2 regions of the Clostridium thermarum genome follow, and region 1 is predicted to be linked to the other one. Evidence: predicted binding sites of a transcription regulator. Region 1 holds the regulator's gene; the other holds the start of a gene.
The links. The regulator Rex, encoded in region 1, represses fermentation and respiration genes when NADH is low (regulators of the CRP and FNR family bind a similar motif). The targets are predictions, from matches to a motif close to ATTGTTAANNNNTTAACAAT.
Positions count from the first base shown of each region.

Region 2: FHY60_RS02230 (flavocytochrome c) is a predicted target of Rex. The motif match lies at 12,002-12,021, and genes of this name have one in related genera.

Region 1 covers NZ_CP040924.1:3,008,158-3,023,428, reverse strand. The annotation lists gene FHY60_RS13700 (M42 family metallopeptidase) at 1-937, opposite strand, end outside; gene FHY60_RS13695 (zinc-ribbon domain-containing protein) at 1,037-1,717, opposite strand; gene FHY60_RS13690 (ATP phosphoribosyltransferase regulatory subunit) at 1,926-3,185, shown strand; gene hisG (ATP phosphoribosyltransferase) at 3,182-3,823, shown strand; gene hisD (histidinol dehydrogenase) at 3,859-5,145, shown strand; gene hisC (histidinol-phosphate transaminase) at 5,145-6,200, shown strand; gene hisB (imidazoleglycerol-phosphate dehydratase HisB) at 6,197-6,784, shown strand; gene hisH (imidazole glycerol phosphate synthase subunit HisH) at 6,798-7,403, shown strand; gene hisA (1-(5-phosphoribosyl)-5-[(5-phosphoribosylamino)methylideneamino]imidazole-4-carboxamide isomerase) at 7,400-8,107, shown strand; gene hisF (imidazole glycerol phosphate synthase subunit HisF) at 8,127-8,888, shown strand; gene hisI (phosphoribosyl-AMP cyclohydrolase) at 8,892-9,215, shown strand; gene hisE (phosphoribosyl-ATP diphosphatase) at 9,410-9,742, shown strand; gene FHY60_RS13640 (S1C family serine protease) at 9,914-11,311, shown strand; gene FHY60_RS13635 (ABC-F family ATP-binding cassette domain-containing protein) at 11,372-13,288, opposite strand; gene FHY60_RS13630 (redox-sensing transcriptional repressor Rex) at 13,605-14,243, shown strand; gene FHY60_RS13625 (IS30 family transposase) at 14,559-15,271, opposite strand, start outside.
Region 2 covers NZ_CP040924.1:486,805-502,075, forward strand. The annotation lists gene FHY60_RS02165 (DEAD/DEAH box helicase family protein) at 1-2,254, shown strand, start outside; gene FHY60_RS02170 (DUF6618 family protein) at 2,364-2,675, opposite strand; gene FHY60_RS18210 (DUF6431 domain-containing protein) at 2,706-3,458, opposite strand; gene FHY60_RS02180 (matrixin family metalloprotease) at 4,521-4,919, shown strand; gene FHY60_RS02185 (hypothetical protein) at 4,924-5,802, shown strand; gene FHY60_RS02190 (hypothetical protein) at 5,980-6,453, shown strand; gene FHY60_RS02195 (AAA family ATPase) at 6,671-6,958, opposite strand; gene FHY60_RS02200 (hypothetical protein) at 7,016-7,261, opposite strand; gene FHY60_RS02205 (hypothetical protein) at 7,401-7,958, opposite strand; gene FHY60_RS02210 (DUF2922 domain-containing protein) at 8,213-8,431, opposite strand; gene FHY60_RS02215 (DUF1659 domain-containing protein) at 8,469-8,693, opposite strand; gene FHY60_RS02220 (hypothetical protein) at 8,907-9,752, shown strand; gene FHY60_RS02225 (GNAT family N-acetyltransferase) at 9,839-10,345, shown strand; gene FHY60_RS02230 (flavocytochrome c) at 10,433-11,938, opposite strand; gene FHY60_RS02235 (hypothetical protein) at 12,077-12,337, opposite strand; gene FHY60_RS18660 (hypothetical protein) at 12,397-12,588, opposite strand; gene FHY60_RS18400 (hypothetical protein) at 12,944-13,078, opposite strand; gene FHY60_RS02245 (RpnC/YadD family protein) at 13,407-14,315, shown strand; gene FHY60_RS02250 (hypothetical protein) at 14,501-14,806, opposite strand; gene FHY60_RS02255 (DnaD domain protein) at 14,925-15,131, shown strand.

The DNA.
Region 1 (15,271 bases):
GGGCGGTCTTTACATCCCAGCCCGCTCTAAGAGCTGCAGAGGCATCGGAACCGTAGAAGGGATAAATATCAACTTTGTAGGGGATTTCCTCCTTAATGCAGATATCTATAAGTTTTGAACGTAAATCATAGTCATAGGGGCCGGAGGAGTCCTTAGCGCAAATACATACAGAATACTCTGAGGAATTTTGGTCTAAACCGGGAGCACCCATGTCTACGGCGATAAACTCCCTGGTGTTCTCCGGAATGCCGGCGGTAGCACCGTGGCCAACCTCCTCATAGTTACTTATGAAAAAGTTAACGGTGTGGGGAAGAGTTAAATTGTTAGTTTTTATATGCTCAATGCAGTGCAGCAGAGCAGCAGCACTAGCCTTGTCGTCTAAATATCTGCTCTTAATAAAGCCGTTTTCTGTGACAGTAAACCTAGTATCAATACATACGAAGTCACCAACATTAATTCCTAAGTTTTCCACATCTGCCTTAGAGAATATCTTTTCGTCTAAGATAATTTCCATATTCTCAGGAACTCTTTTTAAATCAGTAGCGTCGCTGCCACTGATATGGACAGAGGGCTTTGTACTTTGGATTGTGCCGCTGAAAGTCTTACCGCTTTGGGTTTCTATGACGCAATTTTCCCCCTCTACAGAAGCCATTAAAAATCCTCCGATTGGCACAAAAGAAAGGGCACCGTTGGATTTTATTGATTTTATCATTGCTCCTAAGGTATCCACATGTGCGGAAAAGGTTCTCTGATAATCCTTGTTTTCTCCTTCAAAGGACACCACTATGGCCCCTTTATTTGTAACTGTGTAGGGAACTTCTAAGCTTGAGAGTTCACTTTCTACGTATTTCATTACCTTGTGGGTATAGCCGGATGGACTACCAATGGCAATGAGATTCCTGAGGTAATGCAAAAATCTATCTCTATTAAAATTCATGTTATCACTCCTCTTATAATTTATGTGCTTATGATACTACAACAGAAAAAAATGTATAATAAAAAGCAACCGGTAAGGTTAATTACCGATTGTTTCTTATCAATATAGCATATTTAAGCTGACAGGGTCTATATAATACTTGCCGTTTTCTTTGATAACCTTTATACTCAGAGTTTCATCTTCATCGTCAACATTAGCAGTAACCTCAACAGTCACAACAGTTTGGCCATTTACATTTTTTGTCTTGCCAGCCTCGATATCTAATTTATTGATCCAGTTTTTACCCAGTTCATCCTTGAGCATTTCATCAAGATTCTCTAATTCCTCTTCAGTATCTTCTATATCATCTTGGAAATCTTGACGTTCCTCCTCATTTTCAAAATATATTGTTTTCAACATCAACTTACCATCCTGAGTGGAGACGGCCTTAAAGAAATTTCTTACAACTTTTTCGGGAGAAGAGTTAATTCCACCTAAAAGCCTGCTAAATATAAAGATAATAATCACTAAGCCAACAACACCGGCAGCACCCATAGCAATAAATAACGGAGTCTTACTTTTAGGGGCGTTCATTCCAATGCGGCTATGAGCCATAACAGGCTGTCCACCAAAAGTTTGACTTTGATAAGGTTGCCCAGTATAGTTCTGAGTGTTTGGCTGGCCAAAATCAGAACCTGTATTTGTGCTTAATTGATCTTGTTTGTTTTGAATTTTTGCACCACAATTTGTACAAAAAATTGAACTATCAGCCACTTGACTGCCACAATTTGTACAGAACATATAATTCCTCCTTGATTCTAGTATATATATGTATTATATCATCATATATTTATTATCACATCATATCATAAAAAATTCAATAATTTATAGTATTATTTTGGAATTATGATTAATTTAATAGGAGGTTACATTGACAAGTGAGTATAGAATTGATAATATTTTAGTATATTAACATAGTAAAGTGTTGAAGTATAAGTGGGGGGGGAATATGGGGAAGTGGAAAAAGAACATTCCAGATGGTACAAGAGATTTACTTTTTAAGGATTGCGCAAACAAGAGATATGTTGAAGAAGTATTAAAGAAAATATATATAGATAGAGGATTTTTAGAGATTATAACTCCAACCCTGGAGTTTTATGATGTGTTTGATGGTGAGAATGTTTGGATTGATCAGGAAAAGATGTATAAACTCTTTGACAATAAGGGGCGGATACTGGTATTAAGGCCTGATATAACCACTCCGGCAGCTAGGCTGGCAGGTACAAAATTGAAGGACAGCTTTTATCCCTTAAAGCTTTGTTACTGTCAAAATGTTTTCCGTACCAATGAAGATTTAAACGGAAAGAGAAATGAATTTACTCAATCCGGTACAGAAATAATAGGCTGCAGTGAACTGAGAGCAGACTTAGAGGTGATAGTAACTGCCATAAAGGCCTTGCTGGCTGTCAGGGTGAAAAACTTTAAGGTAGAGCTTGGACATATTGGATTTTTCAAGGGAATCATGGATGAATTAAAGCTGGAGCAAGAGGAGAAAGAAAAGATAAGAAAGTTCATCGAAGGCAAAAATTATGCAACATTGAAAGACTTTTTACAAAGTAAGGAGACTGTGCTGGGAAAAGAAAATATAGAGGTAATAAACAGTCTGCCGGCACTATTTGGAGACATCAGTGTGCTTGAAAGGGCAAAAGAGCTCACAGGAAGCTCAGTGGCCCAGAAGGCTTTAAAAAATATAGAAGCCATATATTATATGCTGGAAAGTATGGGAATCAGTGAGTATGTTTCTCTGGATTTAGGTATGGTCCACAACATTGATTATTATACCGGTCTTATATTCAGAGCTTATATTGAAGGCGCAGGAGATGACGTCCTCTATGGGGGCAGATATGACGGCCTGGTAAGCAATTTCGGCCTGGATGTTCCAGCTACTGGCTTTGCCATAAATGTAGACAGAATATTAGATGTGCTAAGAAAGCAAAACAGCAAAATAGGCAAGTCAATAACACCGGACTATATAATTCACAGCGATACAAAAGGCCTAGCTAGGGCCAATTTACTTCTGGAATATATAACGTCCAAGGGATATAGGACAGAGCTTTCCCTTTTCTCAGCAGAAGAAGAAACCATTGATTATGCAGCAAAGAGAAAGATAAAAGAGGTACTTTTTATAGAAGGCACTGAAGAAGTGTATATTTATAACCTTGAAAGAAAGGTAAGGGATAAATTCACATTGGTGGAGGGGCAGCCATGAAAAATTTAAAGATTGCTTTAACTAAAGGAAGATTGGAAACCGGTGCTGTTGAGATATTTGAGGGGGCAGGTATTGACTGCAGCGAGCTTAAGCACAAGGGCAGAAGACTTGTATTTCATCAAGGACAAAATAACCTGGATTTTTTCTTGGCAAAGGCCAATGATGTGATTACCTATGTTGAACATGGGGTGGCTGATATAGGAATTGTAGGTAAGGACACATTGATGGAGGCCGGGAAAAACTATTACGAAGTAGTAGATTTAAAAATAGGTAAATGTAAATTCATAGTTGCGTCTAAGAAGGGCATAAACCTATACAGTGGTTATAATCAAAAGAAAATTGCTACAAAGTATCCGGAAGTGGCCCGCAAATATTTTGCTGAGAAGGGACTGGATGTAGAGATAATTAAGATTGAGGGTTCAGTAGAACTTGCGCCTATCCTTGGTTTGGCAGATGCCATAGTAGATATTATGGAAACCGGTACTACCCTAAAGGAGAATGGATTGGTAGTGTTGGAGGAAATATGTGATATAAGCGCAAGGATTATAGTCAATGTAGCAAGTCTAAAGATGAAAAAGGAGGAGATAGAAGCACTGATAAATAGGATACAGGATTACGTAGAAAGACAAAAGCAATAGAATTTGGGGATATAAATTGTAAGGGGGCATAAGCAATGATTGAAATTATAAAGTCTGATGGAAATATAGAAAAGCAATGTATAGAGAATTTGAAAAACAGAAGTGAAGAAATTCAGCAGGAAGTATACAGAGTTGTGGAATCAATTCTAAGAGATGTAAAAAAAATTGGGGATAAAGCACTGACGGATTACACACTTAAATTTGATGGGGTAAGTATTAAGGATTTTTTAGTGAGCCAAAAAGAGATCAATGAAGCTTTGGAAACAGTGGACAAGGAGTTCCTGGCAGCTTTGAACACTGCTAAAGAAAATATATGGTTCTATCATGAAAAGCAAAAACAGGGCTCTTGGATTACGGCTAAGGAAGACGGAGTGCTTTTAGGACAAAACGTCAGGGCACTTAAAACTGTAGGACTCTATGTACCGGGAGGCACAGCGGCTTATCCATCCTCTGTATTGATGAATGTAATACCTGCTAAGGTTGCAGGAGTACAAAATATTGTCATGGTAACCCCCCCTTCAAGAGACGGAAAGGTCAATGCCAACATTCTGGCTGCAGCAAAAATTGCCGGCGCGGATAAGATCTATAAAATTGGTGGGGCTCAGGCTATAGGGGCTCTGGCTTATGGTACGGAAACTATACCAAGAGTGGACAAAATTGTTGGGCCGGGTAATATTTATGTGGCCACTGCAAAGAAAAGTGTCTATGGATATGTAGATATTGATATGATTGCCGGCCCAAGTGAAATTCTCATAGTAGCAGACAAGGATGCCAATCCTAAATTTGTGGCTGCAGACTTGATGTCCCAAGCTGAACACGATGTACTGTCTTCAGCAATACTGGTTACTGATTCCCTAGACTTGGCCTACAAGGTTAGGGATGAATTAAATAGACAGATAAAAACTATGAGCAGGAGAGAAATCATTGAAAGTTCCATTGAAGACTATGGTGCTATCATAGTTACTGACAGCTTAAAGGCATCCATTGAAATAGCTAACGAATTGGCACCGGAACACCTGGAACTTATGGTACAAGAGCCAATGAAGTATCTAGGTCAAATTGAAAATGCAGGATCAATATTTTTAGGACAGTATGCGCCGGAACCTCTGGGAGACTATATAGCAGGTCCTAATCATGTGCTGCCAACCAGTGGTACCGCAAGATTTTTCTCACCTCTTTCAGTAGATAGTTTTATAAAAAAATCCAGCTTCCTATATTACACCCAGGAAGCATTGAAGAAAGTGTGCAATGAAGCAATTAAGCTGGCAGAAGTAGAGGGCCTGACTGCCCATGCCAATTCTATCAAAGTGAGGCTAAAGTGATGGGGAAGCTTAATATAAGTGAAAAGTTGATCAAGATCAAACCCTATGTGGTAGATAAAACCAACTATAGTGTAAGGTTAGATGCAAATGAAAGCTTTTTAGCTTTTCCGGAAGAGCTTAAGACAGACCTGTGGAAAGCACTTAATAATGTAATGTTTAACAGGTACCCCGATACGGATTCTACAGAATTATGTATGCTCTATGGTCGGTATTGCGGCATAGATCCTAAATATATTTTGGCGGGCAATGGCTCTGATGAGATCATACAAATACTGATCAATGGATTTTTGGATTGTGGAGATGCAGTACTTACCTTAAAGCCTGATTTCTCAATGTACAAGTTTTTTGCCTCCTTAATGGGGGCTTATGTACTAGAGTATGACTTGGGAGAGGAACTGGAATTTAAGATAGAGGACTTTGTTAGGCTGGCTAAGGACGAAGATGTAAAGCTGATAATATTCTCTGCTCCCAACAACCCTACGGGTAGAACTATTTCGCGGGAAGAAATTCTTTATATAGTAGATAAGGTTGATGCTTTAGTAGTAGTGGATGAAGCATATTTTGAATTCTGCGGAGAGACTGTAATAGACTGCATAACTGAGTTCGAAAATCTAGCAGTGATGAGAACTTGTTCAAAAGCTATGTCCTTGGCGGCGGCAAGAGTAGGGTTTATTATTGCTGGTGAAAAAATCATTGAAAACTTCAAAAAGGTCAAGACACCTTTTAATGTGAATGCCTTGTCCCAGGCAGCTGCTGCAGTTATACTGAGGCATCCGGAGCTTATTAAAAGTAATGTGGAGAAGATTATATCTGAAAGAGATTATCTGTATGAAAGGTTAGTAGAATTACAGAAGAGAGTAGGCCGTGAGAAGTTTCAGATATATCCCACAAAATCAAACTTTGTATATATAAAATCCTCAGAGGCAAAGAAAATATATGAGAGCCTTAAGGAGAAGGCTATAGGAATACGCTTTTTTGGCAAAAACTTAAGGATAAATGCCGGTTCAAGAGAAGAAAATGATGCTCTGCTAGCTGCACTGGAGGAAATATTATGAGTAGAATTGAAACCCAATCCAGACAGACAAAGGAAACAGATATAAAGGTGACCATAAATTTAGACGGTGACGGAACCTGTAATATAGACAGCGGCATTGGCTTTTTTGATCATATGCTCCATCTGATGGCTGTCCATGGAAGAATGAATCTAGACTTAAAAGCTGTGGGTGACTTACAGGTGGACTGCCATCACACCGTTGAAGACACAGGTATAATCTTAGGCAGCTGTATAAAAGCAGCCCTGGGAGATAAGGCCGGAATCAAAAGATATGGAACGGCTTACACACCTATGGATGAGGCTTTGGCCTTCGTGGCCTTGGACATAAGCGGTCGTCCTTATCTGGTCTTTGATGCAGAGTTCACTGTTGATAGAGTGGGGGAGTTAGATACTGATATGGTAGAGGAATTTTTCAGGGCCTTAGCATACAATGCAGGAATAACCCTCCATATTAAGATAATGTATGGCAAAAATAGTCATCATAAAATAGAAGCTATTTTCAAGGCCTTTGGAAGAGCTTTGAGGAAGGCAGTAACTATTGATGAAAATATTAAGGGTGTAATGTCTACAAAAGGGATGCTGTAGAGGAGGAATGGTTTTGATAGGTATTGTAGATTATGGCATGGGAAATCTAAGGAGCGTGCAAAAGGCTTTTGAAGCTTTAGACTATGAGGCTTTCATAAGCAGTGACAGGGAAGAACTTTCACGAGCAAAAGGCCTGATACTGCCGGGGGTTGGGGCCTTCCCTGATGCCATGAAAAATATAATTAGCAACGGACTAGACCTACTGATCAAGGAATTTGCAAGAGAAAACAGGCCAATTCTTGGAATATGCCTGGGGATGCAGCTGCTTTTCGATATAAGTTATGAGGTTAGTGAATGTAGAGGCCTAAGCCTGATTAAGGGAAAGGTTCTAAAACTGGATGAAAGCTTAAAAGTTCCCCATATGGGGTGGAATGATTTATATCTGGCCAAGCAGTGTCCTCTTCTGAAGGAAGTTGAAGAGGGCAATTTTGTATATTTCGTTCATTCCTATTATGTAGAGCTGGAGAATCTTCAGAACTTAAATGCCTTTTCTATTTATGGAATTAAAGTGCCGGCAATAGTAAGCCGGGGAAATGTATTTGGAGCTCAATTTCATCCGGAAAAGAGCGGAAGTATAGGAATGAAGATCTTAAGAAACTTCGGGGAGTTGGTTAAATGATTATAATTCCGGCTATAGATATTAGACAAGGAAGATGTGTGAGGCTCTACCAAGGGGATTTTTCCAAAACTACCGTAGTGGGAGAAGACCCCTTGAAGGTGGCAGAAAGTTTTCAGGAAACCGGTGCAGAATACATTCACATGGTGGATTTGGACGGTGCCCTGATGGGCTATCCCTTCAATGAAGAAGTTATTGTGAAGCTTGTATCGGTAATAAATGTACCTGTAGAACTTGGCGGAGGCATTAGGGATTTAAAGACAATAGACAAGCTTATAAACCGGGGCATAAGCAGGGTAATCTTAGGCAGTGCGGCGCTGAAAAATCCCAAAATGGTGGTGGAAGCGGTTAAAGAATTTGGAAAGCACATAGCTGTGGGAATAGATGCAAAAGATGGAAGAGTCACCATAGAGGGCTGGCTGAACACCAGTGATGTCCACTATATAGATTTTGCTCTTAAAATGGAGGACATCGGTGTAGACAATATAATTTTCACTGATATAAGCAGGGACGGAACCTTGGAGGGACCTAATCTTCAGCAGCTGGCGGCATTAAAAGAAAAGGTAAGCTGTAAAATTACTGCCTCCGGTGGAATTAAGGACATAGAAGACATCAAAGCTTTGAAGGCTATGGAGATCTATGGAGCTATAACCGGAAAAGCCATATATGACGGCACTCTTTCCTTGGCTGAGGCACTGAAAATTTAATGGAAAGTAGGGAGTTTAGATGCTTACTAAGAGAATTATTCCATGTTTAGATGTAAATATGGGCCGAGTGGTTAAAGGAATTAACTTTGTAAATTTGAGGGATGTAGGAGATCCGGTGGAAATCGCTGAGTACTACAATGAACAGGGGGCAGATGAACTGGTTTTTCTTGATATTACAGCCACCCATGAGGGGAGAGGCACCATACTGGAGGTCGTCAGGAGGACTGCGGAAAAGGTCTTTATACCTCTTACCGTTGGCGGCGGCATCCGGGATGTGGAAGACTTCAAAGAAATCCTTCGGGCTGGGGCGGATAAAATTTCCATAAACTCTGCAGCTGTAAGAGACAAATATCTAATCAGCAGAGCAGCAGATAAGTTCGGAAGCCAATGCGTGGTAGTGGCGGTGGATGGTAGAATGCGCCAAGACTGCAGGGGCTGGAACGTTGTAATCAATGGCGGCAGAATTGACACCGGCTTGGATCTACTGGAATGGGTAAGAGAAGTGCAAAGGCTGGGGGCCGGTGAAATACTTCTGACCAGCATGGATGCAGATGGAACAAAGTATGGCTTTGATATTGCCATGACTAAGGCTGTTACAGAAACCGTGAATATTCCGGTGATAGCCTCCGGAGGGTGCGGCAGCCTTGATCACTTTTCCCAAGTATTTCAAGAAACTAAGGCGGATGCTGCACTGGCGGCCTCCTTGTTTCATTTTAGAGAATTGACAGTGAAAGAGGTAAAAGAGTACTTGCATAAAAAAAACATACCGGTAAGGAGATAGCATATGACTGAGATAAAAAATCTAAAGTATAACGCCGAGGGACTTATACCGGCCATTGTACAGCATTACCAATCAAAAGAAGTGTTAATGCTTGCCTATATGAATGAAGAATCAATAAGGCTCACATTGAGAACGGGGAAGACATGGTTCTGGAGCCGGTCAAGACAAAAGCTTTGGAATAAAGGTGAAAGCTCAGGGCACTTTCAATATGTAAAAGATATTTTTATAGATTGTGACCAGGATACATTATTGATATTGGTAGACCAAATAGGCCCGGCTTGTCATACCGGCAGTTTCAGTTGCTTTTATAGAAGATTCAATCAGTGAGCTAATAAAATTATGACTGATGTTAGGACGACAATGGCAGCCTACGTGGGTTAGACAAAATGACAATATAATGCTTTGTTTTAAAGAACAGTTGATGGCAAAATTACAGGAAGCTTGTCAATCAACTGTTTCTTAAAACAAAGCCGCATGATGCAAAATTGAAGTCTTATCACAAATATATTTGAAAGGAGAATATCATGACTGAGAATGTAATACAAGCTCTATATCAGGTGATTCAAGAAAGAAAAGCCTGCCCCATGGAAGGCTCTTATACAAACTACCTCTTCAAGAGTGGTTTAGATAAAATATTAAAGAAAATAGGGGAGGAATCCACAGAGGTAATTGTGGCAGCAAAAAATAAGGATAAAGTGGAAACAGTCACAGAAATATGTGATCTCTGTTATCATATCCTGGTTCTCATGGCCCAAAAAGAAATAGAATTAAATGAAATAGAAGCAGAACTAGAAAAAAGGCGGCAAAAGATAGGTAATAAAAAAGCAGAAAAAGCTGAAGTGACAGTGCTGTAAAGGCCGATATTTTAAAAAGTGGAGTAATCCACTTTTTTTTGTATACTATGGGTTAAAATTTTAATTTTGACATGAAAATGTCATGATTTTGACACCAAACTGTCACAAAGACAGTTTATTATAAGTACATAAAATAAATGGTGGAACAAGCAATATAGAGGAGGTAATAGTATGGAATTCAACAGAAACAACAATGAAAATAATAATTCGTATAATAATGAAAACTATAACCAGAATTATAACCAAAACAATAATGAAAGCTATAATCAAAATGAAGGTAATTTAAATGCAAGCAATGGATACAACCGCTACGGACAATATAACCAAGGGGGAAATGGCTATACCTTTAACGCTGCAAATAGCAACACCCAGAACATGAACTATACAACACCGGTAGATGTAAGCTATAGTGCTTATGTACAACAGAGACCAAAGAAGAAAAGAGGCGGCTTTAGAAGGGCCATGTCTTATATTTTGACAGGTGTAATATGTGCAACCATTGGAGCCGGTGCTTCACTTGGAGCGGCCTTCTATATTTTACCCAATACTACATTATTCGAGCAGACTCCACTGTATAAGAGTGTTGCTGAAAACAGTGCTGTAAATTCAGTACCTTATGACCTTCATCCAACTACAACAGCACCGGAAGAAGGGGCCTTAACTATAACTGAAATAGTTAAAAAGGTTGGACCGGCGGTTGTTGGTGTATCAGTTAAGAGTGTGGCCGGAATAGATTGGTTCGGAAATGAAAGGATTTCAGAGGGTATCGGGTCTGGAATGATTATAAATGAAGAGGGCTATGTACTAACAAACTACCATGTAATATCCGGTGCTCAAGACGTTAAGGTTATACTAAACAACGGTAAGGAAGTAAACGCAAAGGTAGTAAATTACAATGCTTCTCAGGATATTGCCGTAGTTAAGATTGCAGAAGATATCAAAGTGCCCGGTGTAGTTGAACTTGGTAATTCCTCCAGCCTACAAGTTGGTGAGACTGTTGTTGCTATAGGAAATCCTCTTGGAAAGGAATTCTTGGGATCAGTAACCAGCGGTATAATAAGTGCCGTTAACAGAAACCTTGGAGACTCAAATGTACCTTATATCCAGACTGACGCAGCTATAAACAATGGTAACAGTGGTGGACCGCTTTTAAATTCAAGAGGACAGGTAATTGGAATAAATACAGCTAAGATTGATACAACAGGTACAAATAGTGTAGACGGAATGGGCTTTGCAATTCCAATTGATCTAGTTAAGGAGCAAATTCCGGACTTATCAAAGCCGATTTTGATGATAGGTATATCCGGAAGAGATATAGATGCTGCTACAGCTAAAGCAAATAACTTAGTTGAAGGGGCCTATATTCAGAGTGTTCAGGAATTTAGTCCAGCAGAAATGGCTGGTCTTCGTCCCGGTGATGTCATTACAAAGTTTAACGGACAAAAGGTAAAGACTATAGCAGAAATAAATGCCTTAAAGTCTAAGCTTAATGCCGGAGATGTGGTTAAGATAGAGGTATATAGAAACGGAAAGTATAAGGAATTAGAGCTTACTTTAAGAGAAAGCTAAAGATAAAAAATGCGGGGCTGTTAGCAGCCACCGCATTATATATATGGAGAGAGAGAACAACTAAACAAGCTCTTCCCATTCCTCATACAGTTTTTCAATTTCACTTTCCAGTTCACTGATCTGTTTATGAACTTGCTGACTCTTCTCAGGATTTGAGTAAACTTCTTCAAGGCACAGCTTATCATTGAGCTCTCTTAGGTTCTCTTCCTTTTTAGCTATGAAGGCTTCAAGATTTTTAACCCTTTGGGCCTGTTCTTTTTGAGCCTTCTCCAAGTCCTTCTTTTTCCTTCTTTCTTCCTGAAGCTTGGTCTTTGTCATACCGCCTTCCAACTGCTCAAGTTCTTCAAAATGGCGGGTGTTTTTTTTCTTTTCTACATAGTAGTTATAGTTGCCCAGGTATTCCTTGATTCCGTCTATATTAAGCTCATATATTTTGTTTATAACTTTATTCAGAAAATATCTGTCATGGGATATTACTATCAAGGTACCATCATAATCTATGAGGGCGTCCTCCAGGGCTTCACGGGACATGATGTCTAAGTGATTAGTGGGCTCATCCAACAGCAGCAGATTGTTCTTGGAAAGCATAAGCTTTAACAGATTTATTCTGCATTTTTCACCGCCGCTTAGGGTAGAAATAATCTTGAACACATCATCTCCGGTAAATAAGAAGGCTGCCAGAGCATTTCTGAGCTCTGTGGTGGTCATATTGGGGAACTCATCCCAAACTTCATCTATTACAGTCTTATCTTCATGAAGGTCAGATTGCTCCTGATCATAGTAGCCAGGTTGAACATTTTTGCCGGTATAGACAAAACCGGTATCGGGTTTAACCTTATCTAAAATTATTTTAAATAAAGTAGTTTTTCCCCTTCCGTTTTCACCGATTAAAGCAGTTTTGTCTCCACGCTTTATATCAAAAGCCACATTGGTAAACAAGGTTTTATCCCCATAGCTTTTAGACAGCCTTTCCGCATGTAAAACATCATTGCCGCTCTTTATCATGGCTTCAAAGGAAATCTTTGCACCTCTTTCATCGGTAACAGTAGCATCAATTCGCTCCATTCTTGCCAATTGTTTTTCACGGCTTTCTGCAGCCTTTATACTCTTTTCACGGTTATAAGACCGATAACGCTCGATAATTTCTTCTTGTCTTTTTATTTCAGCCTGCTGGAGCTTATAAGCCTTTAACTGGACCTCGTAATCCTTCTTACGCAGCTCAATAAACTTTGTATAGCTGGCATTATAGCATTTCATCTTGCCGCGGAGCAGTTCAAAAGTTGCATTGGTTACAGAGTCCAAAAAGAATCTGTCATGGGATATGACCACTATGGTTCCTTTGTAGGCTTTAAGATAATCTTCCAACCACTCTATGGCGTTTAAATCCAAATGGTTCGTAGGTTCATCCAGCAAAATTATATCTGGTTTTGTAAGCAGTAGCTTGCAAAGAGCAGCCCTTGTCTTTTGGCCTCCGCTTAGAATATTTATGTTCTTTGAAAAGTCTTCCTCGGTAAAGCCTAAACCTGTAAGTACACGGTGAACCTCGCCCTTATAAGTATAGCCGCCTCTTTTTTCTAAAAGTTCGCAAGTGGTGGTGTATTCCCTTATTATTCTATTGTGATAATCTTCTTTGGAAGCATCATAAGGTTCATTTAACTTTTCTTCTAAGTCAGCCATCTTTTTCTCTAAATTAATCAAATCTTGAAAAACCTTTAGAGCTTCTTCATAAATTGTACTGGTACTGTCCAAAGAGAGATGCTGAGACAAGTAGCCAATGGTCTTTCCCTTGTCTATATAGACCTCTCCGCTGTCCTGTGACAGCTGCCCTGTCAATATTTTGAATAAGGTGGACTTACCGGCTCCGTTAGCTCCTATAAGACCAACCTTATCACCTTCGTTTATGTTAAAGGTTATGTCCTCCAGTATTACGTCTACACCGTAACTCTTGTGTATATTTTTACAACTCATTACTATCATTTATCTATCATTCCTTTAGGATATTTTTTCACATACGATTACAGGGTATAAAACCCTTTATAATTATAATATTAATAAGTGAGTTTAACAACTTTATAATTATTTACTAATGAATAATGTAATTATTCGATACAAAAGGTCATAATGAATAGTATGTAAACTTTGCGTCTAGCCTTGACTTTATAGGTGTTTTTGTATGATAATAATTTGGTAGGAAAAATTATTGCATTGTTCTATAAGTATATTTCCAATAATGAAAATTATAACAAAGTTAAATATACTATTCTATTCTATCCTATATGTAAAGAGGTGTGTTATGGAAAGAAAAAAGAATATTTCAATGGCGGTGATAAAGAGACTGCCAAAGTATCACAGATATCTTCGTGAAATGTTAAATAATGACGTTGATAGAATTTCATCCAAGGACTTAAGTGAAAAGATAGGTTTTACTGCATCGCAAATCAGACAGGACTTGAACTGTTTTGGAGATTTTGGTCAGCAAGGCTATGGTTATAACGTTAAGGAACTATATAATCAAATAAGCGGGATCCTAGGACTAACTAAAGAGTATAAGACTGTAATCATAGGTGCAGGAAACATAGGTCAGGCCATTGCAAACTATACCAGGTTTTCAACCTTAGGTTTTAAACTCCAGGCAATCTTTGATGCTAATCCGAAGCTTATCGGCTTGAGAATTAGAGATGTAGAAATACATGATATCGATAGTATGCAGGACTTTCTGAAAAGTAATCCCATAGACATAGGAATAATTTGTGTTCCAAGAATAAATGCACAAAAAGTATGTGATATGCTTGTAGCCAATGGAGTAAAGGGAATATGGAACTTTGCACCGGTTGATCTTAATACTCCAGAAAATGTAATAGTGGAGAATGTTCATTTAAGTGAAAGCTTGTTGACCTTAACCTACTTATTGAACGAGAAAGAATCAGAATAAAAATTGTCGGCATGTTAAACTATTAACGCAAATTTTAAAAAAATTAATAAAGGGTGAATTGAAAAGTTAACTTCCACTTTGTAGAATTAACTTCCACCGTAAAATCGATACTAGATAAGATTTTTGGTTATAAGAGTAATTTTTTGCTTATTTTAGACAAAAATGAGGTATAATTTAAGTAGCTCAAGCAGATTTCAGCTGATTTTGGGTATAGCAAACAAAGGGTGAATATTTTCCGTTTTTTTTGCAAAGGTAAATTCCACCCATTGAAAAAGTTTTAACTTAAGCGCCAGCGGTAATCCCTGCTTGAGTAGGTTAATATTTTAATAAACTCGGATTCATGATAATCTCATTTGGTTTGATGAGTTCTGAATCCAACTTTGCGAGCGTTTTAGCGCCGTAAAGGAAGCTGAATACCGAGTATGGAGACTGGTCATTCAGCTTTTTTCTTGAATAAGAATTAATGTGACTCATCATCAATGAGATATCCTTCTGTTGAAATGAGTTGAAGCTCTGGCCTTTAGGAACAATTCTCCGGATCAATTCATGGTTGTTTTCTGCAGCACCTTTCTGATATGGCGCTGAAGGGTCGCAGTAGAAGATGCGTGTTATGCGGTTTCCCTGCCTATCAAACTCGATAGCCTTTGGATTTGTAAACTCACTGCCGTTGTCAGTTAGAATGACAGGAAATAGTTTTAGAAAAGTGTCAGGCCCCAGTTCCAAATAAAGATTTTCGAAAATATCTATGACGGAACGTGAAGTGTTTGCATCCCTAATAAAAGCAAGCATAAACTGAGAATCAACGAAATGGATAGTGAGCAACACCTTACCACCTTTAGTACCTTCAACAGAATCCATTTCAACTACTGGAGTATCAGGATTTTCCTTCATGAATTCAAGAAAATCCTGATATGTGCGTCCAATTCTGTAGGACTTATCCACTTTAAAATGATTTTTAAGCTTTTTTCTTGGACGATAAACAACTTTTCTTGGAAGGTCAATATTTTTTGTGGAGAAAAGATTGTAAT
Region 2 (15,271 bases), 1.3 Mb from region 1:
AAAAGCCTTACTTGTTATGGCTACCGGAACGGGTAAGACAAGGACGGCAATCTCTATAGTAGATGTACTTATGCGGCATAACTGGATTAAAAATATTCTTTTTCTAGCGGATAGAAAAGCCTTAGTAAAGCAGGCTAAAAGAAACTTCTCAAAGTTACTGCCGGACTTAACACTATGCAACCTGCTTGACAATAGAGATAATCCAGAGGAAGCAAGAATGATTTTCTCCACTTATCCAACTATGATGAACTCTATTGATGAGACTAAAACAAAGTCAGGTAAAAAGCTCTTTACTCCGGGACACTTTGACTTGATTATTGTGGATGAATCCCATAGAAGTATTTATAAGAAGTATAAAGCTATTTTTGACTATTTTGATGCATATCTATTAGGTTTGACAGCTACACCAAAGGATGAAATAGATAAGAATACTTATTCTGTTTTTGACATTGAAAGTGGTGTTCCTACCTATGCTTATGAACTAGACAAGGCTGTAAAGGACGGATACCTTGTAGATTATAGGACTATAGAGGTTAAGTCTAAGATAATGGAAGAGGGAATCAGGTATGACCAGCTTTCAGAGGAAGAAAAAGAGCAGTACGAAAGCACCTTTGATGATGATGAAAATATAGGCGAGGAAATAGAAAATACAGCTATAAATGAGTGGCTATTTAATGCTAGCACAATAGATTTAGTACTCAATAGCTTGATGGAAAAGGGCTTGAAGGTTGAAGGCGGAGATAAATTAGGCAAGACCATCATATTTGCCAAGAGTCATAAGCATGCTCAGGCAATTGCAGAACGGTTTAACATACTATATCCTAATCTTGGATCTAATTTTGCAAAGGTTATAGATTATAGTATTAATTATGTAGATACTCTAATAGATGATTTCTCAGACAAAAATAAGCTGCCTCAAATTGCTGTAAGTGTGGATATGCTTGATACTGGTGTGGATATACCGGAAATATTAAACTTAGTTTTCTTTAAGAAAGTGAGATCTAAATCAAAATTCTGGCAGATGATAGGAAGAGGCACTAGACTATGTCCTGACCTTCTGGGTGTAGGTATTGATAAAAAGGAATTTTTAATATTTGACTTCTGCAATAATTTTGATTTCTTCAGAGCTAATCCTAAGGGCTTCGAAGGTGGAATGGTTGAAAGCTTAACTGAGAAATTATTTAATATAAAGGTAGATATGATAAGAGAACTGCAGGATATTAAATATAGTGATGACGAGCATAAAGCCTATAGACAAAGCTTATTGGATGAGGTCTTAACAGCAATAAATGCTTTAAATGAAGACAATTTTAGAGTAAGAATGGAACTTCATTTTGTCCATAAATATAAGAATATCAATGAATGGACAGCTTTAGGAGCCTTAAGTGTAGGAGAAATTAAAGAGCATATATCACCACTTATAACTGCTTTAAATGACGATGAATTGGCGAAGAGATTTGACCTTTTAATGTATACTATAGAGCTGGCTATGCTTCGAGGGAATAATGCCACTAAACCTATAAAAAGTGTAATAAGGACTGCAGAAGAGCTTTCAAAGCTTGGCACAATTCCAGAAGTACAGGCTCAGAAGTATGTAATAGAAAAGGTTAAGACAGAAGAGTTTTGGGAAAACGTAGATATATTTGAGCTGGATAATGTAAGAGAAGCATTAAGAGAACTATTAAAATACTTACAGAAGGAAAATCAGAAGATATACTATACTAATTTCCAAGACTTCGTTATAAGTGAAGAAAGTAATTCTGCAATGTATAATGCCAATGATCTTAAGAACTATAGAAAGAAAGTAGAGCATTATTTAAAGGAGCATAAGGACGAACTTGCTATATATAAGCTAAGAAATAATAAGAAACTTACAAAAGAGGATTTAAAGACTTTAGAAGATATAATGTGGAATCAGCTAGGAACACCGTCAGATTATGAGAAAGAGTTTGGTGATATGCCGGTTACAAAGCTTGTTAGGAAAATAGTCGGATTAGACAGACAGGCAGCTAATGAAGCCTTCTCAGAGTTTTTAAATAATCAAAGTCTTAATACGAAACAGATTCATTTTGTGAAGCTTATTGTAGACTATATAGTTACTAATGGCTTTATAGAGGATAACAGAGTTCTACAGGAAGATCCCTTCAGAACAGTTGGAAGTATTGTAGAGTTGTTTAAAGATAATATGGATACTGCAAGAAAAATAATGGGGATTATTGCTGATATTAAGAAAAATTCAGAAGAGGTTTGTTAGAGCTAATCCATAATGTCCATAAATTGACGGTGTTATTTATCCCTAAACTGACGATGTTATTGTCAATCTAGGACCTGCTGAAAAACAGGTCCTAAAAAGTTTTGTGACGCTAAGCGCTCCAGTAAGCAGATAGTTCCTTTAGCGCCTCAGCAACAGTTATAGAGTCAACTTTGTTTTTCATGGCCTTCATAAGTTTTTCTGAATTATAGAAAGTATCCTTAAGATCGCTGAGATAGCAGCCGGCATTATAGTCCGGAACACATGCCCAATATCCGTATTCTCCTTTTCCGCAAATAACAAATAGAAAAGATCTGCTCTTGATGAATATCTCAACATAATCGCCGTATTCATTGATTTTGCTTATCATTCCATGCCATTCTTCTTTTCTACCGTTTCTCCACTTGTTTGTACAGGTAAACATTGTCTCATCGCCTCCTTCGCCTTATAACACTCAAGACAACTCGCCTTGGATTATGAATTTAACCATATGGTCGTCGATGATTCTCCTACCGTTTTGAGCTCCGTATAGGAGGCAATGTGTGCATACCTTGTTTACAACTCGAGCTGCTCCGGAGGAGTGTCTGAATATCTCATCTATAGCAGCGCTGGAGAAAATATCATGTTCTGTCCCTGCGTAAGCAAGGTGTTTTTTTATGTATTCGCCAACCTGAGATCTATCCATCTGGGGGAGTTTGCACTGAATGTCAATTCTTTGTCTTATAGCTGCGTATGCTTGAAGCTGAAATCTCTCCCATAGTTCAGACTGGCCAACAAGGATTAAGGACATAGGGCTTTGAGCATCCATCTTAAAGTTCAGGAGAAATCTTACTTCCTCAAGCCAAACTCTGAAGAACTCGTTCAATGCGTCCAGGCTTTTAGGCTTTTCTAATGAATCAAACCAACTTCTTAAGCGATATATGGTTGATTCATCAGCAGCAACCGAGTGGTTATTGTCCCCGGATACCACAACTTCAAAGCTCTCGTTTCCATAACGTTTATAGGGAACAAGTATATCTGGTAGCTCATGATGTATTTTTTCACATTCGCAGCATCTGAGCCTTCTAATTATGAGTACAACCACTGCTCCTTCACTATTTATAAACTTTCTTTTCCTGCTACCTATGACCTTTAAACATCCTCCACAACATGGGCAAAAACTTTGCTCTACACTCTTAACAAAAAACTCCGGGTTCCTTCTTTTCAATTAACTCAAATTTTGATATACTAACCATAGTTGTTTTAGGACGCTCCCTGTACTAATACTGGTAACATTAGTACTTCAAAGGGGAGCGTTTTCCTTTCTAAAAATTTTACCTCTATGGTCAATATATCGTCAATTATTGGACAGGCATTTACATCAACTTTTCGACATTATAAAGTGGCTTTAACAATAATATCATGGCAAAAATATCAAGTATAAAAAACTATACTTCAGGTTGTTGAAAAACCCTATCATATTTTGGATCTGATAGGGTTTTTCTAAATGTAGAATGATCACCCCTATACTATCACATGGGATAAATACTTGAAAAAACGTATCTTAAGCCCCTTATAGATATGAGACACGGTGCGATAGCACAGGTGAAATCTTCTTAATATTCTGTGCTACTAAATTCCACTCCCTATACTCTCTCTTATTTGTATAACTAAAATCCACTCTTACAACCTAGAGTGGCGGAATTTACTTTTGCAATTAATACAGGAATACTCTTAATTATTCACCATATTATTTTATATTTAGATTATTTTGGAAATATGATATAATATCCTATCAAGCAAAATAATAAAAATTTTTGTTTATTTTATAATAGGTGAGGGGGAGAGTATGTATAACATTTAGTATGCAACATTTAAAATTTATTTTGATGCTTACTTCCTATAAATCAAATACTTATGATAAGTTCCAAACTGATATATATGCATTATATGAAAACAAGATTATTCAATAAATAGCATAAAATTGTAAAAATATAAAATATATACAATATTTACCTCAGGGAGAGTGAATTTAAAATGCTTAGAATCAAAAAAAAAACTGTCTAGAAAGAAACTATTAATTTTTACTGTATTACCTATACTTCTATGTAGTATTGGCACAGTATATGCTGCTTCTTTAGGTACTTTAAATTTTTGGATTAGTGATGAGCTTAAAATAAATGATTGAGGCAAGACGTCGATTAAAGTACAGAATTCATTATATAGCGTAAGCTTTAGTGATTTCCATACTGCTGCTGACTATGCGATTTCTCAGTGGAATAATGCAGGAATGAAATTAACAAAAACGGATTATTCAGATTATGAAATAAGAGTCCATGGATGCACATATGATCAATTAAAGCCGTTATTCCCACAACTTAAAACTAATAATACTGGTTTGTGCGTATACCCATCATCTCTACCAACCATAGGTTATTATAATTTAAATGGTTCTGGATATACTGTTACAGTGTATAAACCACAAGGTGTTGTTAATGTAGCAATAGTAGAGCAAAGTCGTACATTAAATGGATATAAAAAAACCGCCACGCATGAATTAGGTCATGCATTAGGTTGGAGAGGTCATTCAAGTAGTACTACTGATATTATGTATGAGTCTGCTAGCACTATAACTGAACTAACAACAAGGGATAAAGAACACTTAATGCAAATATATAGAGGGGGGTAACTAAATGTATAAAAAGTTTACAATCTTATTTCTCGTAATTTTTATGGTGATATCTGTTATTGGGTGCTCAAATCAAAATAAAACTATAGCACATAATACAGAATCACGTATTATTACATCTGAGGGTGAATACGTAAAAGAACTAAATTTCAACGAAGTAATATATAATTGCACTAACATAGTTGTTGCTCAAGCTATTGATGAAGAAGCTTTCAGTGGTAGTACGAATGTTTATAGATACCGACCTATTGAAAATATAGTAGGTAGTATAAATGAAAATGAGATTTATGTCTATGATAGTAATATACAAGGTTTCAGTGAAGGAGAAAAATTTATCTTGTTTTTAGAAGGATACGAATCTTCACTTTATCCTCATACAATATATACCAGCTATTATGATACAGTTTTACATTTAAACAATGATGATACCGTTGACTACTTAAAATACGGTGGAATTTCTGATAATAAAAAATTTAAAAATAAATCAGAAGTAGTAGATTTTATTAGAAATTCCCATTCAGGTATTGTTAAGAGCACAATAAATGCCAAATCTAAAAAATTGAAATCAAACGATATAAATCAATTAGTATTAGATTCCGAATATATTGCTATTATAAAACCCCAAAAAATTGAAACTATAAATCCCATGGTTCAAATAGCTCAGTGCAAAGTAACAAAAAACTTTAAAAATATATTGCCAGAAGATATATTAGTTACATTACCTGCTGAAGCTGAAATAGATAAGGAATATGTGGTCTTATTAAATGAAGTTGATGGTGGTTCTTATACAATATCATCAATTAATAGCTTTATAGCTAAAGAAGATCAAAAGTCATTTGAAAAGCTATTAAACGCAATAAAAAATAACAATATTACTGAATAGAAAGAGTCTGTAAATATTTTTGTGTAAAACTCAAAAATATGACTAGATGTTTAGTGTAAAATATAAATACAAAGAGTTGCAGAAATAAAATACAAATAAAAAATGGAAAAAAGTCATTGCCAACATCCTCAAAATAAACTACCCTTTAGTTGACGAGGCTAAAGGGGGTAGAAAGGAATGTTAACAATGACTCAAGTTAAGAATATCAAAAAGCTGTACTATAGTAAAGGGAAAAAAGTAAACGAAATTGTTAAAATTACTGGGCATAATTATAGAACAGTAATAAAATATCTTGAAAAAGCTGATTTTAATCAAAGTTTAGGTAAACAAGAAGGAGATAAAAGAGGACGGCCTAAAAAGATTGAACTCGTAATACCAATAATTAATAGGTGGTTAGAGGAAGATAAGACGGCTCCAGTTAAACAAAGACATACTGCTAAGAGAATTTATACAAGATTAAAAGAAGAATATAAAGAACTTCTTAATGTAAGTTATAGAACAATAGCAGATTATGTTGCAAAGAGGAAGAAAGAAATTTACAAAGATGAAGAAGGATATATTCCCCTTGAACATCCTATGGGTGAAGCACAAGTTGATTTTGGGCAGGCTGTGTTCTATGAAAAAGGAAAACAAATTGAAGGACATTATTAAAATATGACTTTTCCATACAGCAATGGCGGTTATACTCAGATTTTTAAGGAAGAAAATCAAGAATGTCTTTTAGAAGGAATGATGTTGTTTCTCACACTACTGTGCCGGAATTTTTCCACGATATCATTCCGTTAGAATTTCCAAATGTTACAGAGAAGTTCGAAGCGCTAGCGGAATTTTATTTTAAAAAAATGCTGCCTAAACGGCAGCATAGATATTATTTCAGTTGTTTCAGTATCTCATTGTAGAATATCTTTGGAGTAAGGGCTGATTGGGATATGTATATATAAGTGTAAATATTGTTATTTAGCTCTTCACGAATACACCTTAAAACTGTCGTTTTGCCGGCACCGACAGGGCCGGTTATTACCGCGAAGGTTCTTTTCTCCATGGCATATTTAAGTCTGTGTTTGACTTCTACAAAGTCTTGATGCTGGTAGAGCTCTTTAGTATCTATGCTTCGCATAAAGGGAGTCTTTTTGAAACCATAGTATGATTCATACATCCTAAGCCCTCCCTTCCTTACCATAGAGTTTAGTGAAACTCATTCTATTTTTCTTGTCTACAAGGTCCTGCTCTTGTCATCAATAAATGCAATTAGATATGTCCGAATCATCCGATCCGGGTTATTAGGATCCGGAAGATAAACGCTGTATTTAACATCACTCTCCCAGGTTTGATTAACTCTTTCCATGGTATAGCGCCTGAATACTTTATTGTTAGTTACTATCTCTGACTCATAAACTTCAGAGTACTTTTTTATTAACCTGGAAAGGGTTGATTGCTTTATTTCACCCGTTTTTATCACACCCTCAAGCTCCATTATTTGAATGATTTGCCTTACGCTGCGCTCCGGTACTTCCTTCTTATATTGAAGCGCCTTAATAAGGTTTTCTTCAGTAACAGTCTTAACTTTGCCCTCCTTTTTCTTGTAAAAACCTTTGATTTTAGTTTAGGCCATAGCCTTTTACAGGAAAAGTTACGAATTTATCATTTCTTTTTATCTCTCTAACGTAAGTGGATATGGTATCTTCATTTCCGAAGTGTTTCTGTACTATTGCAAGTATCTTAGATATTAAAATGCTGCACTTCCTAGCTGTAGTCTCTATCCAGTACTTGAGATTCATTAAGGACACTTCTTTCTTCTTAAATCCTGCTCGCAAAGCTCGTCTTAGTCCTACCTTCTCGTTCCTGTGCGCCAGCACAGCTGCTTCTCTGCAAGGTAATGCATATTGATGTTTCCCCGGTAAGAACCATGGTTTTATTGAGTGGGATTGTTCGCACTTTTTACACATTCCTCTGAGTACTAGAAGCTTTCTTTCACAGTCATCATCAACATAATTTACTTCATAAGAACCCCAATAACATAATATACATCCACACTTAGGACACTTTAACCTCAGATACTCTAATCTATACTTATATTTATGGATATTTTCAGAATAGCTGTTGACATCCTTGAATAAATATAATATTATTATCTTGCTTAGGTGGAGCACTCTCATTCATATTTATGTCAGCCAGGACATATTGAGGGTGCTCTTACTTTTTTATCCTACACTATTTCCAGTTCCGGCGGAAGGGCATTGTGAGAAAAAAATAGTACCTTTCGGTACTTTATCATTGCTAAAAACAATTATGACATAAACTTTTATATCTATCTGATGACTAATCCTTTAAGTTGAAGAGTGCGTTATTAGAGCGAAAGAAGGCAGTGAGGTAAGAAAGAAAAAGGCACCGAAAACTCGGTGCCCAATTTCTATACCATATCCCATTTAGTAACCTGCTTTTGTACAAACTGTGCTGAGTACTTAGTCTTATAATCGCCGCCGGGAGAGAAAAATATGTTTTCGGCAATTATGGCATCCATAAGGGCTCTAACCTCAGCCTGTGTAACGTCTGGTCTGATGTTGCCAAGGGTTAGGCTTACCTTATCGCCAATTTCGTTGACAAAGGTCATCTGTACAGAATACTCCATTTATATACCTCCTTTCATACTATATTTTTTCAGGCTCTTACGCATTGGCCAAAGTGTAGACGTCGTTTCTCTCGATGGAGGCTACCGGATACTTGAGCAGGGGTTCGATAGCCTTTGCCACAGCAAACAAGTTGTCATCTGCAGCAGCTACCTTGATCTTTGAAAGGCTCATTGTCTTTTTAACATCGTCACCCTTTTCGTCCACACCGGTAATCATCACTATGCCAAGCTTTGTGGAGTCCTTAGTAGTTAGAACTGCCATTTTCCTTCCTCCTTTCCTTGTCTTTTCGAGTAATGAATATACAGAAAAAATACCTTTTGCCCCAGAATGAAAAAATTCTTTGAGAAAAATCGAACAGAAGCGTCAATAAATGAATATTTTGTTAATAATTTATTGTTTTTAGGCAATTTCTTCTTCAACTGTATATTTATTATTTAGAAAATAAATTTTAGGATTTTAGAGGAGGAAATAACAATGGCAAATTTTAAGCAAATTGATATGAGGTTTTGGCAAAATGATTTTGTTCTGGGGCTTACACCGGAGGAGAGATACTTTTACATGTATCTTGTTACCAACACTATGACCAGCAAATGCGGCATCTACAAGTTCAACCAGAAGGTGGCTGAGCTTGAAACCGGATATCCGGCAGAAGTGATAGAAAGGCTCTTGCAAAGCTTTGAAAGCTACGGCAAGATTATAGTTTCAAAATCCACCAAGGAAATCATGATAGTAAACTGGTTTAAGCATAACTTTAAAAACAGCAAGAGGGTAATTCAGGAAATCAAAAAAGAACTTAAGGACGTAAAAAATAAGGAGTTTTTAAAGCACCTCTATGAAATTTGTTTGGAAAGGGAATATCCGGTTAAAGAACTATTTAGCGGGATTCTATTACCATGCGTTGAAAATACAGTGGTTGAAAATACAGTAGATGATAAGATGGAAGTGGACAAGACCCAGGTTGATGGTGTGAAAGCTGCAGAAGCGAAAAATTTAGAGCCTGTAGATGCAGAAAAAACGCCTGCAACAGAAGAAGATTTGACAAAGGAACTAACTTTAGTAGAAGAAGTACAGCTGGTAGAGAAAGAAAGTGGTCCAACGGAAGAAGCAAAAGAAATAGTCATAGATGCAAGTGAAGACAAGCCGTTAATGTTCTGGAGTTTAGACCAGCCAGATGAGGATCTAGATGATGAAATAATTGAAGAAGTGGTATCTGAAGACATAATCTATGAAGAGGAAGAGGAGGATATTCTTGAGGGGACAACCATTGCGGTATGGAACTTTTTTGAAGAAGATGATGCTGGAGAAAGGGGGACGGGCTAGAAGGGGAGACCTATGGAGAGACAATAGATAGATATGCTGATATAATTAAGTAATAATAGACAAGCAGTAATATAACGAGGTGATATATGATTTATTTAAAAGAAGCAAATGTAGAAGATGCCGAAAAGGAGTATCAGTTTATTAAAGATACCCCAAGGGATGAAAATGGCTTTCAAAATAAATATTATGGCTATTCCTATGAAGATTTTATGAATCAGGCCTTGCCAGAGATGATAAAGTTCTCAAAAGGCATAGATTTACCTAAGGGTTATGTGCCAGAAACATTTTATTTTTTATGGGACGACACTAATATTGTTGGCTTATTCAAGCTAAGGCACTGTTTGACAGATTCCTTAAGAGAAGGTGCTGGACAAATTGGTTATGGCATCCATAAAAATTATCGGGGTAAAGGATATGGGACGAAAGGGCTGAAATTAGCAATAGATAAGGCAAAAGATGTTGTTAAAGAAAGTGAAATATATATGAGCGTTCATATTGATAATCCTGCGTCATTAAAAGTGCAATTGAATAATGGAGCTTATATCCATCATTCTGATGAAAAAGAACATTACACAAGAATAAAAATACGATAAAATCCAATTGTAAAATTATCAAACTAAAAGTGCCTGAACCTTTGACGGTTTTCTGTCAAGGGGCAGGCACTTTTTTAGTATATACAGTTAGTTTGATTTTACATATTCAGCGGATTTTACACCAGCTTGGCGGCCGAAAATAACTATGTCGATAACAGAGTTACCGCCGATTCTGTTTTTACCATGCAAGCCTCCGGTAACTTCTCCTGCTGCATAAAGACCTGGTATAGCATTTCCATCTTTATCTAAAACTTCTGCATTGGCATTAATCTTAACACCACCCATAGAGTAGTGAATTCCAGGAGCTATTTTAATAGCGTAGTATGGAGCAGCAGACAAGTCATTGTCCATTCCTGTTTTTCTGCCAAACTCAGCATCATTTTTATCCTTTACAGCATTGTTCCATGTATCTAAAGTTGCTTTCAGCTTATCTGCTGGAACATTCATTTTTTGAGCTAAATCTTCAATGGAATCTCCTTTTAATACAAAGCCCATTTTTTCATATTGATTAATTGCTTTAGCACGAGACTTTACGCCAGCATCAAATACAACATAAGCTGATTTTTCAGGAAGTGCATTAATTGATGCAGTAACAGCATCTCTAGTACCCATCTCATTTACGAAACGAGTACCTTCGCTGGAAACAAGGATTCCGCCTTCTCCACGTACAACTTCTCCGATTAAATAGGAATTTTCTTGCTGTACTGTCGGATGAACTTGGATTTGATCCATATCAACTGTAGTACCGCCTAGTTTTTCAATCATTGTTATACCATCTCCAGTAGTTCCTGGTTGGTTTGTTGTAACTAATCCTTCTAGGTCCGGTCTATATTTTGTTACCATATCCATATTTGCGCCGTAACCACCAGTTGCAACAATTACAGCTTTTCCTTCAATAGTCTTCTCATCTTTACCGTTGATAAGAACTTTAACACCATTAACTTTGCCATCCTTTTGAGTAATCTCCCTAACCTCACAGTTTACGAAAAGAGGAATTTTTTGTGCTTGTACATTTTTTATTAAACCAGCTGCAAGGTATTGTCCAACTGCGGAACCATCTTCAGGCCTGTGGGTACGCTTTACACTCATACCACCAGTAATTGTTAAGTTATTTAATTTTATGCCTATAGAGTCTAACCAATCAATGGCACTTGCTGAATTTTCAACGAAATAACTAAGTAGATCCTTGTCGTTAGTTCCCTTACCGCCCTCTAATGTCTCTTTATAGAATAGTTCATTGCTATCTTCAATGCCTTGTTCCTTTTGGAATTTTGTTTCAGATGCATTAGCACCAGAAGATGCTTTTACTGTATTTCCACCGGCCACCGGCATTTTTTCAAAAATAACTGGATCCATTCCATTGGCTTTTGCTTCAAGTGCAGCAGTCATTCCTGCACCACCGGCACCTATAATAATGACGTCATATTTGTCTTTGAGCTTGTCAAGACTCGTATAGTCGGTCTTAGATGCACTGGAAACTGCGTCAGCTTCCTTAGTGTATTCAGTTTTGTTTGTCTTCTGAACGCTACAGCCTGCAGATATGAGCGCTAAAGTCAAAACGGAGATGAGCGTTCTAAATACTTTCCTTTTCATCTTTTGTCCCCCCAATATTGTGTATAAAATATTTCGTGTATTATGTTACATTATGTCGAAAATATTGTCAATAATTTTTCAATGGTTTTCGCTAAGGGACAGAGGGACGTTGATTCTGTCCCTCTGCCTGGGACAGAATCAACGTCCCCTTGTCTCGCCGCACAGTTTTTTGAAGGCATCTTCGATATCCTTACAGGTAATTGTATCGGAAAGGGTGTCTTGCAGCATTACCAGCATAACTGTGTCTCCGGCAGTTGCTACCCTTAACTCATCTGCGCCTACGCAAATCCATTTGGACATATTGATACCTTCGAACATTTCTTTTGCCACTGCTTTTGTATCTTTGCTATCATTTACCCGCAGTAAAACCAAGGAGTAAGCGGCTCCTCCTCTTATCATGTTCTCGGATACTACCGCTTCTTTTACTTTTGCAGCACTGCTTAGGCCTGTATTGTAATTTAGGAGGTAAGAATTTCACATAGACCTTTGCGCTGTACAACTGCATTATAAGCCCATTTCTGATGAATATCAAGTCCATCTAAAAGCCAACGGAGCTCACGCTCGGTTAAAGGATCTAGCTTAAAATTCATCTGGACGATGATGTCGAGACCGTCTATAGATTTACGCATATCAGTACTTCCCGCAGCCAGAAAAACATTTTAGGTATTCCTTAAATTTAACATAGAGATGATAAAACTTGAACAACTTCTAAGAAAAGTTGTTTATTAAAACCCTCTGAAATTGAAATTTCAGGGTTAGCCTTGATTTAATTTTTTCAATTAATAAAACCTTCCTCTCAATACTTTATTCTAGAGGTATTATGTCACAAGATTTTTATTGAAAAAATGTGTTGAATATTTGACGCTTACCAGAGGGACGCTCTTTTTGTCCCAATTGATGCTTTTATTTCCTTTTGAGTTTTCTTTTAATGGCTAATTTCAATATTACAGTAATTAAAAACACCGTTGTACTATAGATGGTACAGCGGTGAAATTTTTAACTTCATTATTCCATGTTCAAGGTGTAAGAATCGTTATTCTCAATGGAAGATACCGGATACTTAAGCAGTGGCTCCATGGCTTTTGTCCCTTGAATGCAGAATTTATTGTTGTCTAAGCTCCTATACGGCTTTATCTTCATCACTGCTGCCTATTTTTATAGATATTACCGTGGATAGTTTACTTATTGAAGCGGATAGGATATGTAATTTGAGTGTGCACAGCATGTATGGGCGACAACCTGGAGGTGAAAGTCAGCTGTGAGAGGTCGGTAATATTAATTTTCCTCCTACCCGATTTATTTTATATATTTTGTTTTTAACAGGAACATATGTTTGAAAACTTCGTAAGTGGCAATAATATAACTATCGGCACCGATGCAGCAAATTATGAATAAAAGTTTACTTTTACTGTCTATTAATTCTTCAATATGATAAAATAACAATAAGGTATACAGAGGTGAATTGAACTTGGCAAAGATTGATATACCAATAAAACGGTTAATGCAAAGCTGTATAGAAGGCTGGATTAACCTTGTTGTGCCTGACTGTAAGAAAGAATGGATTAAAGAAATGGATACGGACAAGGTGCCAGCAAAGAAAGAATCAAAACTAGATAAATTAATCTTAATTGATGCACCACAGGGTAGATCTATAATAAATATAGAACCTCAAGGATATTTGGATTATAAGCTTCCTGCTAGAATGCTGAGATATAGAGCGGATATTTGGGAGTATACCATTGAGAAGGGAATTGGGACTCCTTCAATTGAGCAGATTGTAGTCTATTTTTATAGCAATCACGATAATAAGCAGTATTCATTAAAAGATGCAAGTCATGGGGAAGAAACTTTAAATTATAAGTTTAAAACAATAAAAGTATGGGAAATGAATAAAGAGAATGTAATTGAAAGAAAACTGACAGGGCTATACCCACTTATTCCATTAATGGAAAAGAGCCAGACAGAGAGTGACGAGAGAATTATTCAAATTACTATGGCCACAATTGACACTGTTACTGATGAAGCTCTTCATGCTGATTTATTATCAGTTATGTCTATTTTAGCAGCTGAAAAGTTTTCAAGTGATTTGATAAAGAAATATATAGGAAGGAGCATGCTTATGAACTCTCCAATTTATAATGAATGGGTAGAGGAAGAAAGAAAAGAAGCAGCAAAGAAAGCAGCATTAGATTCGGCTAAAAAGTACATTGTAGATTTATTGGCAGCAAAGTTTGATTTTGTTCCAAAACTTATTAGAGAAGGAATCCAAAGCTTGGATGATATTGAAGTACTTGATGAACTTCATAAGAAGATAATAAAAATAAATAGCTTGGAAGAGTTTAAGGAGTTATTAAAAAAAGCTAAAAGTGTTGAATGATAGGTATTCAACTATTGAAAGTTTATTTTACTTATTCAAACACAGAGGGGACAGAGGGACGTTGTTTTTGTCCCATAAGTACTTGAGCTTCTTCAATTTTTAAACATTGTTTCAATAGGTAGTCTCAATATTATACCAATGAAAAGCGCCGTTGTATCATAGATAATACATCGGTGCAGTTTTTATTATCCCATTTTTATTCCGATTTCTTTAAGCCTCTTAAGCATTTCTATATCTTGAAGGGTGATTCCTGCTTCCTTTATCTGCAATAGTAATTTCAAATCCTCATGATTTAAGCCTAGGGCATTTAGGGCTTTAGCGATTTCATAGTATTCAGCTGCATCTTTTTGCGTAAAGCCTTCTGGGAAGATGTTTTTGTCCGCAATTACTTTCACAACTTCGCCATCAACATTAAACCTTTTTACAAATTCTTCGCTGGTAAGTCCTGAGTCTTCTCTGACATCTCTGATTCTTTCTTCAATGGTTTTCATAATGATAACCTCCCTTAATTTGATTATAACAGTAATTTCTAAAATGAAAATAGGTGTTTTCGTAAAGAAGATTTATAATCCTAGGATTTTATCAACCTGCTGAGAAAACCCCACATAATTGGAGGAGTATGAGAAGTTAACGGGCTGTATCGGTGAATTGAACCTTCATGCAGTAAAAATAGTAGTATGTCAGCACGGCTATGATAATGTCAAAAAGGCAATAAATAAAGCCTTAGAAAAGGGAAAATTTAGTATGGCTTATATCAACGGAATACTTACAACCTGGCCAAGGGAAGGTTATCCCAAGGGATGTGAAGAGAGGTGATCTGCAAGCTCTTTCAAGAATCCTGCAGAGGGTAAGGCCAAATACGTAGACTTTAAGCCCAAGGAACCAATCGGCCTTCATGATAGTGAATACCTAGACCTTCAGGAAGAATTCCTATAGGTGTGAAAACTGAAGGGATA